Regions from separate parts of the Paracholeplasma manati genome, predicted to be linked through region 1. Evidence: a T-box and tRNA genes for the amino acid it is inferred to sense, from the RefSeq annotation. Region 1 holds a T-box; the other holds one or more tRNA genes.
What was found. A T-box is a leader RNA that pairs with one kind of tRNA and senses whether it is charged. The one in region 1 lies ahead of trpS (tryptophan--tRNA ligase), so its partner is inferred to be a tRNA-Trp.
Positions count from the first base shown of each region.

Region 2: it has a tRNA-Trp gene. The T-box ahead of trpS (tryptophan--tRNA ligase) is inferred to sense a tRNA for this amino acid. The anticodon was not compared.

Region 1 is NZ_JAOVQM010000012.1:1,711-5,134, reverse strand. Features, by position in the region: gene N7548_RS08485 (cation:proton antiporter) at 1-1,011, opposite strand, end outside; cyclic di-AMP (ydaO/yuaA leader) riboswitch at 1,053-1,183, opposite strand; T-box leader at 1,309-1,493, shown strand; gene trpS (tryptophan--tRNA ligase) at 1,533-2,531, shown strand; partial or broken gene N7548_RS08475 (AMP-binding protein) at 2,546-3,424, opposite strand, start outside.
Region 2 is NZ_JAOVQM010000005.1:81,814-85,237, forward strand. Features, by position in the region: gene nagA (N-acetylglucosamine-6-phosphate deacetylase) at 1-137, shown strand, start outside; gene nagB (glucosamine-6-phosphate deaminase) at 139-864, shown strand; gene N7548_RS06725 (GNAT family N-acetyltransferase) at 900-1,421, opposite strand; tRNA gene N7548_RS06730 (tRNA-Trp) at 1,504-1,578, opposite strand; gene N7548_RS06735 (hypothetical protein) at 1,633-2,484, opposite strand; tRNA gene N7548_RS06740 (tRNA-His) at 2,623-2,698, shown strand; tRNA gene N7548_RS06745 (tRNA-Gln) at 2,726-2,799, shown strand; gene N7548_RS06750 (hypothetical protein) at 2,964-3,347, shown strand; gene N7548_RS06755 (hypothetical protein) at 3,361-3,424, opposite strand, start outside.

The sequences.
Region 1 (3,424 bases):
ATACACTAGGCTAATCCAAATGATCAATGAATCTTGTTTTAATACGGCTAAATCTAAACTCGCACCTGCTAGCGTAAAGAACATGACATAAAATGGGGTTGCGAAATCGTTGATGGCGGTGAAACTTCTTTGTGGTTGTTTCGCTAGGTTCGCGATGGTTGATCCGACCATGATGTTCGCGAGTAATTGTGAGAATCCAATCCCATATGGGTGTAAGTAATGGTTTAATAAAGTGATTGAACCAATGATAAATAAAACAGCGATGAGCGCGATGACTTGCATATCATCTCGGTTCTTATCAAATTTATTGGCTGCTTTCGAGATGACTAACCCAACGAATAACCCATAAAATACCGAGCCAAAGACTTCAATGAATGGTTTTGAGAACATCAACCAAGCGGGTTGATTGACCCCTTGTGGCACCAAGATTTGTGCGATCGAAATGAAGAATCCGAACACGACAATGCCGTAGATATCATCGAGCGCTGTGATCGGTAAAATCGCTTTGGTGACTGGACCATAAGCACGATACTGACGGATGACCATGAGGGTTGCAGCAGGTGCTGTCGCGGCTGACATCGATGCGAGGATTAACCCGAAAGCAATGTTGCGGTTGGCGAATGGCAAGTAACTTGAAACAATATCGACAGGTTTTGGTAAAAATAACATGGCTAGGAAAACAACGGTGACTGCGCCAATAACTTCAGTTGTGGTTAAGATGATGACCGAACGGCCCATCTTTTTAATCGCTTTAATCGCGAATTCACTACCAATCGAAAAGGCAATGAATGCCAAAGCAATCTCACCAATAAACTCTAGGCTATTGTTTTCTTCTATCGTTAGAAATCCAGGGTATCCCTTAAAGATTAGACCCATGCTTGGTCCTAATAGTAGACCCAAGACCAAGTACCCCGAAACGTTAGGCAATTTAAATTTACGCGCGATTAGTGCGCCAATGAATCCCACCAATAAAACAATGGAAATCTTAAAAATCAGTGTGTAAACATCCATCTTTTGTCCTCCTTTAAAAACAAAAAAAACGCATAAATAACTTATACGCTTAATCACTCCTATGAGGTTAGCTGACGGATTCAGGACATTAAGTATCCTTAGGTATCTAAATGATGCCATTCACCCCTAGATGGATGGGTCCCCCACTCTGTGGATTCGGAGATATCAACAAGTTGAATTATACTATTTAAAAAAAGATTGTCAATCGATAAATGGTGTAAAGCGATATCATTTGATTAAGTCCCCCTATAAACACGTAAAATCTTTTGACAAACCTATGTTTTTATCATAAAATAGGCATATACGATGACGTAGAATAGTAATTTATCGATGCCTTAAAAAGCGAGAAGGGATAGTGAAAGCCTTCGAAGGATACATAAATGAATGGGCCTACAGAGTATGAGCAGGTCTGCTATATAGACATTCGAGGGCTATGGGTTTCCATAGAACTAAGGTGGTACCGCGACATTGTCGTCCTTAGATGTTATTCTAAGGGCGTTTTATTTTTATAAGGAGGCATTATCATGCGTTTAGTATCAGGCATTCAACCATCAGGCTTAATCACATTAGGCAATTATTTAGGGGCGATTAAACAATTCATCGCTTTACAAGAAGAATTACAGGACACCGAATTCTTTATTTTTATCGCGGACTTACACGCGATTACTGTCCCACAAGACAAAACCCAACTCAGAAAAAACATTCGAAGCTTGGCGGCGTTGTATTTGGCTTGTGGTTTAAACCCTGAAAAGGTGCATCTCTTTGTCCAATCGGAAGTGGTTGAACATTCGATGTTAGGCTACATCATGGAATCCACAGTATATGTCCCTGAACTTGAAAGAATGACCCAATACAAAGATAAGAAACAAAAACAAATGGAAGGCATTCGCTCTAACTTGTTAACCTACCCAGCATTGATGGCTGCCGATATATTATTATATGACGCAGATATCGTACCTGTCGGTGAAGACCAAAAACAACACCTTGAACTCACGAGAAATCTCGCTGAACGTTTCAACAGTCAACATGGCGAAACCTTTGTCGTACCAAAACCATTTACCCCTAAAGTCGGCGGTAAAATCATGAGTTTACAAGAACCAACCAAGAAAATGAGTAAGTCCGATGAGAATCAAAAAGCCATCATTTATATTTTAGATGACATCAACGCGATCAAGAATAAAATCAAATCCGCCGTCACAGATTCTGATACAAAAGTCAAATACGATGTCAAACACAAACCAGGCATTTCAAACTTACTCACCATCTATTCATTGATCAGTGATGTATCGATTTCTGAGTTAGAACACAAATACGCAGAATCCAACTACGCGGTGTTCAAATCCGACTTGGCTGAAGCGCTCGCTTTGTATTTAAAACCGATTCAAGAAAAATACCACGCACTCCTCGCTTCAAAAGAACTAGACGATATCTTAGACCAAGGTAGAGACGCAGCGAGAGCGGTGGCTTACAAAAAGATTCAAAAAGTATATAAACGCATTGGTTTAGGCCGCATTAAATAGAGAAAACAGGGACATCAAAGTTCCCTGTTTTTTTCTGCAATCCTTAATATTTGTTCTAAATAAGTTTTAGATAAGATTGGATATCGATACCCTAATTTTAGTAGTGCTTGATTGGTTATGTCACTCTGAATCGAACGTTTTTTGGGCTGTAATGCTTGATATTTCGACAACGCATCAAAATCATATCGAGATGGGTGAACCACATGCCCAATGAAAAGATTGGTTGACATCACTTTTAAAATTGCTTGTGCAGCGATATCGACTGGGGTAATGTCAAAATCCACACCGAATAAATGAGAATTTTGGTGTTCAATCAAATTGGATAATCCCTTCATAAAAGCATTATCACCAATAAGTTGAGGTTTCATGGTCAGCATGCTTGGGGTTAGATTACCCACGCGAATCACTTTGTATTGTAGATTTGGGATACCGCACAAACCCAATTCTGCTTTGGCTTTAGAGGTTAAGTAAGGGTTGCTGAAGGTCGTTCGAAGTCGTTTTCGATCTTCGTGAAATACACGTTCATATGCACCAATGCCTAGGGTGGAAATATGAACTAAAGGGATTTTTAAGGCACTGGCTTGATACCCTAAAGACAAGACAAAATTCACATTGATTTCATCGAAATCGGATGGATTTCCTTGATATTTGGTATACCCACTCGCATTGATTACCACTTGAACAGTAAGTTCACCTAGTGGTGTATCAAAGGGTAAGATTTTGATACGACTTAAATCTAATGGTCGATTAAAATAATAAGCATAGGTGTGCTCAAGGACCTCTTTTGTAACCCTTAAAGGACAGATGATTTGGCTTTGTGTTTCCTTTATTAATACATCCAATAAATGAATGCCTAGGAATCCATTCGCTCCGTATAAACCAATTGTAGATGT
Region 2 (3,424 bases), on a different contig from region 1:
GAGCAGCTCAACAACTTAAAGTTGATCATATGATGGGTTCGATTGAGATTGGCAAGCAAGCAAATTTAGTCATTTTAAATGACCACTATAACATTGAAACCACCTTGGTCAATGGCCAGGTTGTTTTTGGAGGATAAAATGAATATTCACATCTATAAAAATAAAAAAGAACTCGATCAAGCGGTCGCGGATATACTCATTGAGCATGTACGACAAAACCCAACGATTACTTTGGGACTCGCTACCGGTTCAACCCCAATTGGGGTATATGATTTACTCATCAAAGACCATCAAATGAACCAAACCGATTATTCGAGAGTCACTACCGTCAATTTAGATGAATATGTTAAGATTGGTAAAAACCATCCAGAATCCTACTTCTCGTTTATGAAGAAAAATCTATTTGATCATATCAACATTCAAATGGATCAAGTACATTTACCTGACGGTGAAACCGATGATTTAGACCAAGCTTGTGAGGCTTACAATCTTGTTTTAAGTCAGCACATCCCAGATATTCAAATCCTTGGGATAGGTGGAAATGGACACATCGGCTTTAATGAACCAGGTACACCGTTTGACATGAAAACGCATATTGTAAAATTGGCTGAGAAGACCAGAAAAGACAATGCACGTTTTTTTGAGAGCTTAGATGACGTCCCAAAAGAAGCCATCACGATGGGCATTCAAAACATCATGGATGCGAGGAAAATCATCTTAATGGCGAGTGGCGCGAATAAAGCGGAAGCCGTTAAACAAATGTTGTCAGGCCCAATTACCGAACAACTACCGGCTTCGGTATTACAAAACCACCCGAATGTTGAAGTATATATCGACAAAGAAGCGGCGAAGCTTATTATTTAAATAATAAAGATGCGAAAATCTCGCATCTCTTTTTTTTATATTGTAATCCAAAAACGTTTGATGACCGTTCCATCTAGTTCAACGTTTGGTGTATCTTCGACACCGCCACAAGCCAAAATGGCTTTCATCGAGGCGATATTGTCGGCGTTACAGGTGACAAGGGCTCGTTCAACCCCTTTTTGTTTTAAAATATCTAGTGCCATAGTTAACTGTAGTTTCGCATACCCCTTGTTTCGATAATTGGGTCTGATGGAATAACCTATGTGGCCACCAAACTTCAATAAATACGCATTGAGTTCATGTCTGATATTGACCATCCCAACCACTTGTTGGTTGTCTTCATCCCACAAAAAGTATTGTGAACCTTCGACATATTTGGAGTCTTTGGGAATCAACGCTTTGACTGCGTAGGATTCGATGTGTTTTAGCCAATCTTCATAACGTTCATAATCCTCAATGGATCCACAACCATGACAAGAGTCGTTATTTTGAATCATGTCTTGGATATACGCTTTTAAAACGGCTTCATGTTCTAAAGTTGGTTTAATCAGTTTCATATAGATACCTCTTACTTATAGGCAATTATACGTCAATTTAGAAAAAAAAGATACGCATTTTTGCGTATCTGTGTTGTAAAAGTGGCAGGGACAACAGGATTCGAACCCGTACTAACGGTTTTGGAGACCGCTGTGCTACCGTTGACACCATATCCCTATTAAGTTGAACGTGCATTACTAATATAACACACGTTCAATTATTCTTCAACTGTTATTTTTCGGATGCATTATTTTCCTGTTCATCGACCGCTTGAATCTCTTCAATCGCTTTGATATTTAGATTCTCACGAACAACAGGTTCTTTAGAATTGATCACACTGTGTGTAGTATAACGACGTTTTCTAAAGAAGAGTAGATACGTTAATAACCCAACAATAACGATGAAAATCGTGATGTTTCTCCAAAGGATGAATTGGAATTCTTTAAAGAAGTCGTGGACTGTCCCTTTGGTGTATCCTAAGGCCAACATTTGTGCTTCGGTATTGTTTTCAGCTAGTGCTAAAATATCCATATCGGTTGCGGCTAATAATAAGGTATCTGGATAATCATACAGGATGGTTTCAACCGTTTCAGTTTCATCATTGGTGGTTACTTCTTCGGTTTTGATCAGTTGTAAATCTATAATATCGATATAGTTTTCTTGTTCAGCCAATAACTTTTTAAGATTTAAAGAAGATGCATGCCAATACTTAGATTGTGTATCTTGAAATAAGACATCGACTGTTTCATCACCAGTCAATGTTAATCGAATAAAATAGTTTTCGGGTAATTCAAGCCCTGCTTTGTTTTCAATTTGAATACGAATGTGGTTTTCAGTGGTGTTTGAACCTACGAAAGCCCACAATCTAAAATCATAATCACCATCGATGTCTTCATCGATTAGATAGTTGTTGTCGTAATACCCGTAGATGCTTTTAAAGAAAGTATCTGATTCGGCTTCAATCGCTTGGTTACCATATTTTAATAAATAGCTCGCGGTCATGTCAACGTAAGAAAATAAAAATACGTTCAATCCTGCAACCATGACCAACAGGCCAAAAATAAATCGTCCTAAAAATTTCATTGTGTCACCTCTTGTGCACTTTCCATCATATCAAATAATCTTTAGATTAACCAATGTTTTTTGTGCTGTGTTAATTTTTCTATATTTTTCTCTTTACAAGAAAAAATTTTCATGTATAATAATATTTGCGCATAGATGGCGGTTGTGGCGAAGCGGTTAACGCACCGGATTGTGGCTCCGGCATTGGAGGGTTCAACTCCCTTCAGCCGCCCCATGCATGTTTTATGTGAATTTAATAGATAGGGCTATAGCCAAGCGGTAAGGCAACGGACTTTGACTCCGTCATCGTTGGTTCAAATCCAGCTAGCCCTGCCATCTAAATAAAAACCAACTTTACCTCAAAAGTTGTTTTTTTTTATTTTCAATTGAATGTTCAATTTTTAAGCCCTGCTTACCATTGAATAGATTGAATAAATTTCCTAAAATAATCTTTAAAAGCCTTGTTATCTTTGGTATAATACTTTCATGAGGTGATATCTATGGCATTCGTTTCTAAATACTTAAAACTCGTTGGTGCATTGACTTTGATTGGCTATTTCATTGGAATTTTCTTCCTGTTTTCGATGATATTCAGTACAAACGATGGTGGAGAAATTGGTGGACTCATATTTCAATTATTCTTTTACATCATTTTCGGTCCAGCCGTTGGTATCGCATTGATGTCGATTGGTTACCTCATTGATCGTCAAGAGGAAGATGAAAAAGCGGAGGCTTATAAAGCCGCTAGTTTATCATTTAAGGAAAGACCGAATCGGGTATTTTCAACTACAGCCCCATGGACTTGTAAGTGTGGCAAAGAAAATAAAGCCACCCATAAAGTCTGTCTTGAATGTGGTTTACCAAGAACACATGACAACTCTTAACGGAGTTGTTTTTTTAATATTCGATATCATTTACTAAAAAAAGTCTTTGTATGTCATCGATTTTAAGCATTTGCATT